One region of the Streptomyces sp. NBC_00986 genome, then DNA from elsewhere that is predicted to be linked to it. Evidence: riboswitches for the same ligand, from Rfam matches in the RefSeq annotation. Region 1 holds a riboswitch; each other region holds the start of a gene.
The links. Region 1 has a riboswitch for cyclic di-AMP ahead of OG504_RS15360 (M23 family metallopeptidase). Riboswitches for the same ligand answer to the same signal wherever they lie in the genome.

Region 2: it holds a riboswitch for cyclic di-AMP, as region 1 does, so the genes downstream of both, OG504_RS23245 (transglycosylase SLT domain-containing protein) here and OG504_RS15360 (M23 family metallopeptidase) in region 1, are expected to answer to the same signal.
Region 3: it holds a riboswitch for cyclic di-AMP, as region 1 does, so the genes downstream of both, OG504_RS31530 (transglycosylase family protein) here and OG504_RS15360 (M23 family metallopeptidase) in region 1, are expected to answer to the same signal.
Region 4: it holds a riboswitch for cyclic di-AMP, as region 1 does, so the genes downstream of both, OG504_RS44205 (C40 family peptidase) here and OG504_RS15360 (M23 family metallopeptidase) in region 1, are expected to answer to the same signal.

Annotation. Positions count from the first base shown of each region.
Region 1 is NZ_CP108733.1:3,579,802-3,583,058, forward strand. Features, by position in the region: gene OG504_RS15355 (GntR family transcriptional regulator) at 1-535, opposite strand, end outside; gene OG504_RS15360 (M23 family metallopeptidase) at 724-1,479, opposite strand; cyclic di-AMP (ydaO/yuaA leader) riboswitch at 1,492-1,644, opposite strand; gene OG504_RS15365 (M16 family metallopeptidase) at 1,859-3,247, opposite strand; gene OG504_RS15370 (M16 family metallopeptidase) at 3,244-3,257, opposite strand, start outside.
Region 2 is NZ_CP108733.1:5,283,962-5,287,218, reverse strand. Features, by position in the region: gene OG504_RS23255 (LacI family DNA-binding transcriptional regulator) at 1-191, shown strand, start outside; gene OG504_RS23250 (HAD family hydrolase) at 298-1,104, shown strand; gene OG504_RS23245 (transglycosylase SLT domain-containing protein) at 1,240-1,719, opposite strand; cyclic di-AMP (ydaO/yuaA leader) riboswitch at 1,725-1,926, opposite strand; gene OG504_RS23240 (CocE/NonD family hydrolase) at 2,158-3,257, opposite strand, start outside.
Region 3 is NZ_CP108733.1:7,039,745-7,043,001, forward strand. Features, by position in the region: gene OG504_RS31520 (cytochrome P450) at 1-158, shown strand, start outside; gene OG504_RS31525 (transglycosylase family protein) at 373-1,392, shown strand; cyclic di-AMP (ydaO/yuaA leader) riboswitch at 1,587-1,760, shown strand; gene OG504_RS31530 (transglycosylase family protein) at 1,770-2,465, shown strand; gene eno (phosphopyruvate hydratase) at 2,784-3,257, shown strand, end outside.
Region 4 is NZ_CP108733.1:9,858,567-9,861,823, forward strand. Features, by position in the region: gene OG504_RS44195 (helix-turn-helix domain-containing protein) at 1-492, opposite strand, end outside; gene OG504_RS44200 (ATP-binding protein) at 705-1,163, shown strand; gene OG504_RS44205 (C40 family peptidase) at 1,248-1,721, opposite strand; cyclic di-AMP (ydaO/yuaA leader) riboswitch at 1,725-1,904, opposite strand; gene OG504_RS44210 (hypothetical protein) at 2,244-2,552, opposite strand; gene OG504_RS44215 (ATP-dependent Clp protease proteolytic subunit) at 2,560-3,195, opposite strand.

The DNA.
Region 1 (3,257 bases):
CGTCCACGATGGCCCCGTGTTCGGCCCAGGACTCGACGGGGTTGGCCGGTGCGTCCACCGCGTACATCCAGGCGATCTTGTGCCGCAGCTGAGTCAGCATCGAGGTCAGCGCGGGGCTCCCGGAGGCCTGCGCCAGCGTCTCGTGGAACCAGCTGCCCAGGGAGCGCAGATCCTCGCTGTTGCCGCGCCTGGCGCGCTCCTGGCCCAGTCTGACGAGGCCGCGCAGCACCTTGAGGTGGGCCTCGGTGCGGCGCTGGGCGGCCCGCGAGGCGCCGAGCGGCTCCAGCAGCATCCGCATCTCCAGCAGGTCGGCGGCCTCCTGCTCGGTCGGTTCCGCGACGCACGCGCCCGCGTGCCGCCGGGTCACCACGAACCCCTCGGCCTCCAGCGTGCGCAGAGCCTCCCGGACGGGGACGCGCGAGACCCCGTACCGGCGCGCGAGGAGTTCCTCCGTGAGCCGGCTGCCGCGCTCGTAGACACCGGCGACGATGTCGTCCCGGATCGCCGTGCATACCGAGTGCGCCGGAATACGCATGTCCGACCTCCGCCTTAATCCCCGTGAAACGTCGACGATTGACGTGTGTTCCGTGACTCTATTGCAATGAGCGGGAATTTCCGATGGCGGGCCGGAATCCATGGATATTTTTTGGACAGGAGGGCTCCGGAAACGCCGAAAGCCCCGGCCGGGCGGGCCAGGGCTTCGGGAAGTGCGGCGCTACGTCGTCAGACGTTCACACCGTGCTTGCGGAGGTACGCGACAGGGTCGACGTCCGAGCCGTACTCGGCGGTCGTGCGGGCCTCGAAGTGGAGGTGCGGTCCGGTGACGTTGCCGGTCGCCCCGGAGAGGCCGATCTGCTCGCCAGGAGTGACCGTCTGGCCGACGGAGACACCGATGGACGACAGGTGCCCGTACATGGTGTACATGCCGTCGGCCATCTTGATCACCACTTGATTGCCGTACGAGCCGCCCCAGCCGGCCTCGACGACGGTGCCGGAGCCGACCGCGTGCACGGAGGTGCCGGTCGAGGCGTGGAAGTCGATGCCGGTGTGGGCACCGGAGGACCAGAGGGAACCGCCGGTCTTGTAGCCGGTGGAGACGTACGAGCCGGTGACCGGCGCGACGAAGGTGTTGAGCCTCTTGCGCTCGGCGGCGCGGGCGGCGCGCACCTCGGCCTCGCGCTCCGCCTTGGCCAGTGCGGCGGCCTTGGCGCGGGCGACCTCCTTGGCCAGCGTTTCGTCCGCGGCCTGCTGCTGGGCGGCGGCCTGGGCGTCGATCTTCTCGGCGACGGCGTCGCCCATGGCGATGACGGGGGTGAGGCCGGTCTGTTCAGGGGCGGGCTCCGCGGCGAACGCCGGGGCGGCGGCCAGGGTGCCTACGACGCCGGTGGTGGTGAGGGCCGCGACACTCGCGACACGAACGGTGGTGCGGTGGGTCCGGCTCGGGCGACGGTGCTTCCCGGTGGCGCGGGTGAACGCCATGGAGTGGCTGGTCCTTTCCTTCCTTCTCGCCTACCGGGTTAGCTGACGGGTTCGGAGCAGGAAGGTCTCCTACGGACCCCCTCGACGGGCGTCCGATTCACCCCAGGGACGTGGGTCCCCGGCTCCCCTGGCTCGCGCCGTACGGGGACTCGGCGATGACTGTCCGGTGCCGCGAGTGCGGCGCGGTGCCTGACGGACAGCCGGACCGACGCTAAGGGGGACGACTTTCAATCCCCAAACGGATCACGGGTTTTGTTGCACATGCCACAGGGCAGACGGGCAACCTCTCCCCCAATTCGGACATTAGGGGGCCCTGGTGACGCTTCAGTCACCAGGGCCCCCACGCGCGCGTGCCGCTCGTCGGCTCGCTACGGGTCGTCTACTCGGCCGCGACGACGGTCACTTCGCCGATGCCGAGCGCCTCGACGGGCTCCTTGATCTGCTCCGCGTCGCCGACCAGGATCGTCACCAGACGGTCCACCGGGAAGGCGTTCACGACCGCCGCGGTGGCCTCCACGGTGCCGGTCGCGGCGAGCTGCTGGTACAGCGTCGCCTGGTAGTCGTCGGGCAGGTGCTGCTCGACCTGGTCGGCCAGCGTGCTCGCGACGGCCGCGGCGGTCTCGTACTTGAGCGGCGCCACCCCGACGAGGTTCTGTACGGCGATGTCCCGCTCGGCGTCGGTGAGTCCGCCCTCGGCGAGCTTGCGGAGCACCGTCCACAGGTCGTCCAGCGCGGGACCGGTGTTCGGGGTGTCCACGGAGCCGCTGATGGCGAGCATCGAGGCGCCCGTGCCGTCGGGTGCCGAACGCAGCACCTGGCCGAACGCCCGCACACCGTAGGTGTAGCCCTTCTCCTCGCGCAGGACACGGTCCAGGCGGGAGGTGAGGGTGCCGCCGAGGCAGTACGTGCCGAGCACCTGCGCGGGCCACACGCGGTCGTGCCGGTCGGATCCGACGCGGCCGATGAGCAGCTGCGTCTGGACGGCGCCGGGCCGGTGCACGATCACGACGCGCCCGGTGTCGTCGGCGGTCACCGGCGGCACGGGACGCGGCTGCGCGGTGGAACCCGTCCACGAACCCAGGGTCTCGGCCAGGAGCGCGTCCAGGTCGATGCCGGTGAGGTCGCCGACGACCACGACGGTGGCCGTCGCGGGACGGACGTGCCGGTCGTAGAAGGCGCGTACGGCCCCGGAGTCGATCTTCTGGACGGTCTCCTCGGTGCCCTGGCGCGGGCGCGACATGCGCGAGGTCGCCGGGAACAGCTCCTTGGAGAGCTCCTTGGCTGCGCGGCGGGACGGGTTGGCCGTCTCGTGCGGGATCTCGTCGAGGCGGTTGCGGACCAGCCGCTCGACCTCGCTGTCCGCGAACGCGGGTGCCCTGAGCGCGTCCGACAGCAGACCGAGGCCCTTGGCCAGGCGCGAGGCCGGGACCTCCAGGCTCAGGCGCAGCCCGGGGTGGTCGGCGTGCGCGTCGAGGGTGGCGCCGGAGCGCTCCAGCTCGGCGGCGAACTCCTCGGCGGAGTGCTTGTCGGTGCCCTCGGAGAAGGCCCGCGCGGTGATCGTGGCGACACCGTCCAGGCCGGCCGGTTCGGCGTCCAGGGGCGCGTCCAGGAGCACCTCGACGGCGACGACCTGCTGGCCGGGGCGGTGGCAGCGCAGCACGGTCAGGCCGTTGCCGAGCGTCCCGCGCTCCGGCGCCGGGAAGGCCCACGGCCTGGCCTCGCCGGCCTGGGGCTGCGGGTGGAATTCCATCGTGGCGAGCTCGGTCACTTGGCCGCCT
Region 2 (3,257 bases), 1.7 Mb from region 1:
ATGACATCGCTGTCGGAGGCTTCGACGACTCGGCGGCGGCCACGTCCATCACCCCGGCCCTGACGACCATGCGACAGCCCTACGACCGCATCAGCGCCGAGATGGTCCGCATGCTGTTGGCCCAGATCGCCGGGGAGGACACGGCGGGCGTGATTCTGCCTACGGAACTGGTGGTACGGGAGTCGGCATAACGGTCGTAATTGTCAAACCAACCGGAACACGGGTCAACGCATGTGAAGGCAGCAGCCGTCCGGTTCGTGTCGAGTCGGTGGGGCGTTCCATCCGTATTCTCTGATCATGGCCGCACCCCTCGCATATGCACTGATCGCCACCGACCTGGACGGGACGCTGCTGCGCGGCGACGACACACTCTCCGACCGGTCCCGCATCGCACTCGCGAGGGTGACGGCGGCCGGCGCCCGGCACCTCGTCGTCACCGGCAGGCCGGCCCCGAGGGTGCGCCCGTTGCTCGAAGACCTCGGCTCCAGAGGGCTCGCGGTGTGCGGACAGGGCGCGCAGTTGTACGACGCCGGCGCGGACCGTCTGCTCTGGTCGGTCACCCTGGACCGGGAGTTGGCGGAGACCGCGCTCGGCAAGATCGAGGCGGAAGTGGGCCAGGTGTACGCGGCGGTGGACCAGGACGGCGTGGACGGCCTGACGCTGATCGAGCCCGGCTACCTGATGCCGCACCCCACGCTCCCCGCGGTACGGGTGGGCAAGCGGGACGACCTCTGGTGCGAACCCATCAGCAAGGTGTTGCTCCGTCACCCCGCCCTGGAGGACGACGAGTTGGCGTCCACGGCGCGCTCGGTGGTCGGTTCCCTGGCCTCGGTCACCATGTCGGGCCCCGGCACCGTCGAACTCCAGCCACTCGGCATCACCAAGGCAACGGGACTGGCTCTCGCCGCCCGCCACTTGGGCCTGACCCCGTCCGAGACCATCGCCTTCGGCGACATGCCGAACGACATCCCGATGTTCGACTGGGCAGCCCACGGCGTCGCGATGGCCAACGCCCACCCCGAACTCAAGGCGGTGGCCGACGAGGTGACGTCGTCGAACGAGGACGACGGCATCGCGCTGGTACTTGAAAGACTCTTCAGCTGAGATTCTGAATGGCCCCGAAGGGGCGCATTCAGGGGCGCGGGGCTGTGTCTATTTGCGGCTCCGCCGCGCGGGCGCGACCAGCCACGACGGCGGTGTCACTCAAAACACAACCAGTCGTGGCTGATCCAGCAGTTTCTAGTAAGCCCCGTACACGTTGTCGATGGAGCCATACACGGCCGCCGCGTAATTGCAGGCGGCGGTGATGTTAGCGACCGGGTCATACGGGTCGTACGAAGTCCCGGCAACGTGATACGCGTTGAACGTCGGGTCGATGACCTGGAGAAGCCCCTTCGACGGCGTACCGGCCGCCGCGTTGGAGTCCCAGTTGTTGATCGCGTACTGGTTCCCGGAAGACTCACGGATCACGTTCCGGTAGATCCCGTTGTACGTACCCGGAATCCCCTTCTGCGCCATGATCGCGAGCGACTCCCGGATCCACCCGTCAAGGGTGTTGGGGTACCCGGCAAGCGTGGTCGAGGCGGCGGTGGTCGACGTGGTGGCCGCGGACGCGGTGGTCGCACCGACGACAGGCAGCGCGAGGATCGCGGCACCGGTGCCGGCGATGACGACACGGCGGACGAGGCGGGCGCGGCGGGACTGAGCGGTTGCAGGCATGACGAGGTTCCTCTCCGTCGCCTGCGAGGTGAGCTGTCGGGTTCGGGCTGGGAGGTGCCCGGCCAAGTCCTTGCGGACGTGACTTAACCCCAAGCCGTTCCGGTCAGAACGACCGGCCCGGCGACTTACCTGGTTCCCCCGCTCCTGCCGTGCGAGAAGTTCGTGACTGGGATGCCGGGCGGCGGCAGGATTCGGCGTTCCGCTCGACAGGCCGGGAAACTATGCGAGAGCACATGTCCGGAACAAGTGGCGGAATCACACCTAACCCCTATTGACCTTGGTCTGAGGCGTATGGGGCACTTGATCCTTTGCGCGAGCCAAGGGTCAACTGTCAAATGCCGTAAGGGAAAACGCGGGCAGACCAGGACACAGGTCACGCACAGAAACGCGTGACCCAACTCACGGGAGGATTAAGAACGGCAAATCGGGCATTCGCCCTCAACTGGCAGTTCTCGGAATCCTTTTCTCCCAAGTGCGGTGGAAGATCGCTTCTCCACCCTCGGTGCAGATCACCTCATTTGAGGTAAGAAAGTCCGTTTCGTCGCAAGTAATCTCCGACCGTGTACGCACGCTCGTGTCCCACCCCAGCTCCGGCCGGTGCAGCCGGATCGACCACTCCGAGAGGGTGCGGGCGGACAGCGGATCCGACTCGTCGATCGTGTACGTCTCCAACGCGTCCTCGGTGAACTCCAGCCCGTCCGGATACACGCGCGTGCCGCCGTACCGGGGGTCCACCTCCAGCCGCCACTCGCCCTTCGCGACGTCCCGTACGACCAGCCTCTCGGGCCGCGGTTCGTCAAGGGTCGCCGGGTAGTTGACCCCGAGCGGCTCGGCTTCCTCGGGTTCGTCGAAACGAATACCCTCGTCCAACTCCTGCTCCCGGACCGGGAGTTCGAGCGCACTCCCCTCCGGGTCCAACGTGAACCCCGCCGCGGACTCCGGCTGCGGCCAGATCCACGGCCAGTACGCCGACGACACCGCGAGCCGGATGCGGTGCCCGGGCGGGAACGCGTGCCCGATGCCGTTCAGCTCGAAGGTCACGTCCTCGGTGGTGCCCGGCGTCCACGGCACCGCCCGGTCCCGCCCGTGCCGCGCCGACAGGTTCAGCACACCCCGGGTGACGAGGGTCGAGGCGCCGTCCGGGGCGACATCGCACAGCCGGGCGATCACCTGCCCGCGCGGCACCTCGCAGGTCAGCCGCAGCCGTACCCTCGGCCGCCCCAGCACCCACGTCTCGGCCGGTACCTCGAACTCGAAGCACGCCGACCGCGCGTCCTCGTCCCGCTGGTCCGGCGGCAGATCGGCGTCGTTCCCGAAAGGGAAGAAACGGCCCGCGTCCACACCGGTGTGCATGGGGGAGCGGACGATCACGGGCGCACCCCGGAGGCCGTACGTCGTCGTCTTCACGTGCGGCGAGGGCCACGCGGGTTCCCCGACCCAACGGCCCGGGAGGGTGTCGTAGACCGTGGCCGGTGGGTGCGAGTCGCTGACGTAGGCCCGTAGGAGCGGGTCGGCCGTGACGCCGGTGTCCTCGCCCT
Region 3 (3,257 bases), 3.5 Mb from region 1:
TCGCCCGCCTGGAGGGCCAGACCGCGCTGGCCACCCTCCTCACCCGCCTCCCCGACCTGCAACTCGCCGGAGATCCGGCCGACTTGCGCTGGCGCGGCGGCCTCATCATGCGCGGACTGCGCACCCTCCCCGTGGAGTTCACCCCGGAACGCCGTTGAACAGGCGGTCCGGGGCGCCGTTGAACAGGCAGTCCGGACCCCTAAACCCGAAAGTGACAGTTCTTCAACTCTGTGATCTTCACGTGATCTCCGTGGCATTAACTTGTGACAAGTGATCGACTGTGGATACGTTCACCTACCAGCGCGGCGCCCCGCACCACCCCTTGCCCCACCCGCCGCGCGGTCCCCCCGCTGTCACGCGAAAGGCCTCCGCATGCTCTCCGGGAACGGTCGTCACCGTCGCCCCCGCCAGGCTCCGGCTCTCCTCGTCGCGGCCGGGGTGACCGGCTCCGCCATCGCCATCCCCCTCCTCGGGGCCGCCGCCGCGAACGCCGCCGACGGCACCACCTGGGACAAGGTGGCCAACTGCGAGAGCGGCGGCTCCTGGAGCATGAACGACGGCAACGGCTACTACGGCGGCCTGCAGATGACCCAGGACGAATGGGACAAGTACGGCGGCCCCGACTATGCGCCCAGCGCCGACCTGGCCAGCCGCTCCCAGCAGATAGCCGTCGCCGAGAAGATCCTCGCCGACAAGGGCACCTCCGCCTGGACCACCTGCGCGCTGCTCTCCGGGCTCACCACCACCTCGGGTTCGACGGACGTCGACACCGGCCTCGCGAGTGACTCCCCGTCGGCCACCCCGGCCGACTCCTCCGACTCCGGCTCCGGTTCCGACTCCGACTCCGGCTCCGGTTCCGACTCCGACTCCGGTTCATCCGACTCGTCCGCTTCCTCCGGCTTGTCCGACTCCGGCACCACGGACTCGACTTCGTCCGACGCGTCCGGCGGCGACTCGTCGACCGACAGTCCCTCACCGACCGCGACGGACAACTCCAGCAAGTCCGACAAGTCCACCACTCCCGCGGCCGGCAACGACTCGGCCGCCGCCTCCCCGAAAATCGACGAAACGGACAACTCGGCCCAGGCGGTGGGCAAGTGGAGCCTCGTCGACACGGGCGCGCTCGGCGATTCCGACGACCAGCAGGGCGAGCAGCAGGGCACTCGGCAGAGTGCCGGCAAGCATCGCGGCGCCAGTGCCGAGGAAAGCGTGTCGCCGCAGACCTACACCGTCCGCGCCGGCGACTCCCTCGCGTCCATCGCCGACTCCCTTGGCTACGACGGCGGATGGCGCGCGCTCTACGCCGAGAACAAAAAGGTGATAGGCGCCGATCCGACCCAGATCGCCGCCGGTCAGACCTTGGACGTCGGTACGGAAGTGGACGAAAAGTAGCAAGAGGGCAGCGGGAGTTCACGTCACGCTTCGCTCGGGAATGTCCGGTTTGATCAAAGTGTGGGATGAGTCTCAGAAGGCCTGATCGTCTTTGGAATTCCGTGGATTCCGTGTCTACGGTCAAGGCCGCTCGTCACCACGAGCGTCCGGTTGCCGCAACGCCGAGTCCTGCCAGCGGCCTCCGGGAACAGTCGTCGCGTAAAGCGCCGTAGGCAGGAGCGGGGGACCCAAGGTAAGCGCCGGGCCCGGGAGTTGAGAGACGACCGGAACCGGCTTGGGGTGAAGTCGCGCACCGAGAGGTGTGCGGCCGGGCAACTCACACGGCCCGAACCCGACAGCTCACCTCGCAGGCGTCGGTGAGGGGATTGGGATTTTCCATGCTGTTTTCCAGCAAGGGCAAGCACCGTCGTCCGTCCAAGGCCACCCGCGTCGCCACGCTCGCCGGCGTCACCGGTGTCGCGATAGCCGCCCCGCTCATGGCGACGGGCAGCGCCTCCGCCGCCACCGCGTCCGAGTGGGACACGGTCGCCAGCTGCGAGTCCGGCGGCAACTGGTCCATCAACACCGGTAACGGCTACTACGGCGGTCTGCAGTTCTCCGCCTCGACGTGGGCCGCGTACGGCGGCACCGCCTACGCCTCCACCGCGAACCAGGCCTCCAAGTCCCAGCAGATCGCCGTGGCGGAGAAGGTTCTCGCCGCCCAGGGCAAGGGCGCCTGGCCCAACTGCGGCACCGGCCTGTCGGGCGCCTCCTACTCCGGCGGCAGCTCCTCCAGCTCCAGCGGCAACAGCTCCTCCTCGAGCAGCGGCTCCACCAGCGACCGCTCCACGAGCGACACCACCGCCTCCCGCTCCGCCGAGCGCCCGGCCGCCAAGAAGACCGTCACCACCCCGACCGGCAAGAAGGTCAAGAAGGGTGACGGCGAGTACAAGGTCGTCAAGGGCGACACCCTCAGCTCCATCGCCGAGAAGCACAAGGTGAAGGGCGGCTGGCAGCAGCTGTTCAAGCTGAACAAGGACATCATCGACGACGCCGACTTCATCTTCCCGGGCCAGCAGCTCCACCTGAAGTGACCTACGCGGCTCGTAGCTGAACCACAGCGCCCTCACATCCGTGGTGTCCATGATGGAGACCCCGTGAGGGCCACCCCCGTCCCCCACGGGCTCCCCGCTCCGGTGCGTGTTCCCCCGTACGCACCGGGGCGGGGCTTTTTTGCGTCCCCGCCCGTGTTCCCGCACTTTTGCCGAACTCTTTGTTCCGTTCGGAAACAATTTACTCTCGGTTCTGTCCATCAGGCGGCCGACCGGATGGCCAATCGCCCCGAGCCGGTTAGGCTCGTCTCGCAGAGCCGCTGCGGTGTTGCCGTAGCCGCGTCAGATCCCAAGAAGGAGATGCTCGTGCCGTCCATCGACGTCGTCGTAGCCCGGGAAATCCTGGACTCCCGAGGCAACCCCACGGTCGAGGTCGAGGTCGGCCTCGACGACGGCAGCACGGGTCGTGCCGCCGTTCCGTCCGGCGCCTCCACGGGTGCCTTCGAGGCCATCGAGCTGCGTGACGGTGACCCCAACCGCTACGGCGGCAAGGGCGTCGAGAAGGCCGTCCTCGCCGTCATCGAGCAGATCGGCCCGGAGCTCGTCGGCTACGACGCCACCGAGCAGCGCCTGATCGACCAGGCGATGTTCGACCTGGACGCCACCGACAACAAGGGCTCGCTCGGCGCCAACGCCATCCTCGGCGTCTCCCTCGCCGTCGCGCACGCCGCGTCCGAGGCCAGCGACCTCCCCCTCTTCCGCTACCTCGGCGGCCCGAACGCGCACCTGCTGCCCGTTCCGATGATGAACATCCTGAACGGCGGCTCGCACGCC
Region 4 (3,257 bases), 6.3 Mb from region 1:
CACGTCCTGCCTGGCCAACCGCACCTGCACCAGCGCGTCGAGCCGCTCGGGGCCGTCGTTGTCGAGGCCTCCCACGGCGGCCCGGGTCACCGCACGGGCGTACTCGGGCGTCTGCAGCAGGCCGGGGACCACCGAGGTCTCCAGGGTGCGGAGTGTGCTGGCCTGGGACTCCAGGCTGATGAAGTCCCGGTAGGCGGGCGGCAGTACACCGCGATAGGCGTGCCACCAGTGGTGGCGGCCGCCGCCGTCGTCGGAGCCGGCCAACACGAGGAGCATGTCCCGAAGTTGTGGGTCGCCGACCTGGTAGGCGTCCAGGAGTAACCGGACGTCGGGCGCTTTCACGCCACTCGCGCCGGTCTCGATGCGGCTCACCTTCGACTGGTGCCAGCCGACCAGCCGGGCCGCCTCACCGCTGGTGAGCCCCGCCTCCGCACGCAACGCGCGGAGTTCGGCGCCCAGTTTCCGGCGGCGCACCGCGGGACCGTACTGCATGGGTTTCTCCTTACTCCTTCCGAGCCGCCCAAATACGGTCTGGGGTCGCAGAGTTCACCGCTTCGAGCGACAGATATATGCATATCTTGGTGGATCGCCACCGTTACCGACGCGGTAATGGCAGTCTGGCGAAGAAGCACCAGTCCGGGACCGTACTCGAACCATCCGCTCCGTGTCGGACACCGGTCCCGCGGGAAAGGGACGACCGCGCCATGGCAGACCATCTGGAAGCATCCGTCACTCTGCCGAGCGATCCCGCCTCGGTCTCCACCGCCCGCACCTATGTCGTCGGGACCCTGGTGGAATGGGGACTTCCGGCGGACACGGAGGTCGCCGACACCATCCGCCTGATCGTCTCCGAACTCGCCACCAACGCCGTACAACACACCTTCGGGCAGTCACCCACCTTCACGGTGGACATCCAGCTGGAGCGTGACGAACGGCTGCGCATCGGGGTCACCGACAGCCACCCCCGGTTCCCGAAACGCCTGCCGGCCGCCGTCCAGCAGGACAACGGCCGGGGCATGGTGATCATCCGCTGGCTGACCGCGGAGTGCGGCGGCAAACTCAAGGTCCGGCCCACCCTGGAGGGCGGCAAGACGGTCTCCATCGAGGTGCCCTGGACGGTACCGGCCCGGCCGGTGACCGCCGCGGGTCAGCAGGAGCCGTAGAACAGTGTGGTGAACGTCCCTGGACACCCGAGGGGGTGGTGGCCTGTCAGGTGGCCGCCACCCCCTCGGGAGATTCGGACAGGCCTAGCTGACCCGGCCGTACCAGACGCTCTTGGTCCAGATCTTCTGCAGCCTCACCACGTCCCCGGTCTTCGGGGCGTGCCAGATCTTTCCCTTGCCGGCGTAGATGCCGACGTGGTAGACGCTGGAGCCCGAGTGGAAGAAGACGAGGTCCCCGGCCTTGCGGCTCTTGGCCGAGATGTGGTGGGTCTTGTTGTACTGCTGGGCCGCCGTACGGGGCAGTTTCTTGCCCGCCTTCTTGTACGAGTACAGCGTGAGCCCGGAGCAGTCGAAGCGGCCCGGTCCGGTGGCCCCGTACCTGTACGGGGCGCCCTTCTTGGACGCCGCGACCTGGAGTGCCTTCGTCGCGGGTGTCGCGGCCGCGGCGTCGGATGCGACGCCCGGTATCACGACGGAGCCGCCCACGGCGGCGATGGCGAAGGCCGAGGCCGTACCGGCCCTGACCATCAGCGACGGGACACGATTGAGCGCAGTCATGCGCAACCCTTCGTCAGCCGCCTGTGAAGGATGACCTGTCGGATTCGGGCTGGCGAAGTTGCCCGGCCGCTGACGCGGCTTCACCCCAAGGGCTGCTCGACCCGGTCATGGCGTGACCGTCCCGGCGACCCGTCGTGCCTGGGTCCTCCACTCCTGCCGATGCAATCCTGTCGACCTGTCATCCGGGCGGCGGCAGGACTCGGCGTCCGCCCGGATCGCCCCGCCGCTGTGGCGGGGTCTTGTCGTCAGACAGGGATCTTCACCTATGAATGTCCGAAAAGCCCAACGGAACCGGGGATTTGTGGGGTTACTCACCACTCACCCGTTCGGCTGAACGCAACGGTGTTCGAGGGAGTGTCGAGGGGGGTGTGACGCTCGGACCAGCGCCGGAACAGTTCATCCGGGCCTCGGGCTACGCGTGTTGCGCAACCCGGACGGCCGTATGGACGGAGTCGCGACTACGCCGATCGGGGGTACGTCGTTCGGCTCGTTTCGACGTCGTTCGGGACAGCTTCGGGTCCGTCAACTGTCGGAGGGCGAGGGCAGGGTGACGCGCGCCGTGCGGCGCTCCCCGTCCAGCACGCGCAGCGCCCGCGCCAGCGTGGGGGCGTGCAGCTCGGTCTCGCCCCGCTGGTGCATCAGCGCCAGCGCGTCCCGGAGCTCGGCGGCCTTGGCCACGAGCGCCTGAGCGGCCCTCAGGCCACGGTACGTGTCACCGTTGTGCGCCGGGTTGATACGGCCCAGCAGGTCGGCCACATCCAGGTAACGGTCGATCAACTCGCCCTCGGCGCGCGTCAGTGCGGGCAGCGGCGGCAGTTCCGGCGGCAGCATCGTCGGCTCACTCCCCGCCCGGCTCGGTGAGCGAGGTCTTGCGGGTGGCCACGATCCGGTCCACCAACCCGTATTCCAGGGCCTGTTGGGCATCCATGATCCGGTCCCGCTCGATGTCCGCGCTCACCTGCGCCACCGTCCGGCCCGTGTGCAGGGCCAGCAGTTCCTCCAGTTGGACCCGCGTACGCGCCAACTCCTCGGCCTGGATGGCGAGATCACTCGCCTGACCCTGGATCGGCTCGGGGAGCGAGGGCTGGCGGAGCACCACTCGCGCACCCGGCAGCGCGGACCGCTTGCCCGGGGTGCCCGCCGCCAGCAGCACCGCCGCGGAGGTGCCGGCCTGGCCGAGGCAGGTCGTCTCCACGTCACACGTGACGAACCGCAACGTGTCGTAGATCGCCGACATCGCGCTGAACGATCCGCCGGGCGAGTTGATGTACAGCGAGATGTCCCGGTCCGGTGCCTGGTACTCGAGGTGCATGAACTGGGCCATCACGTCGTTCGCCGAGATGTCGTCGATCGGCGTCCCGAGGAAGACGATCCGCTCCTCCAGCAGCTTCGAGTACGGGTCGAGGGTCCGGTGGCCGGCGCTGGTGCGCTCGGTGAACTCGGGCAGGACGTGACGGGCGGACGGTCGGGTCATGGGTACCCCTCCTTCGGCATCTGTAAGAAATGTACAGGACGTACATGACGTTATGATGGGGG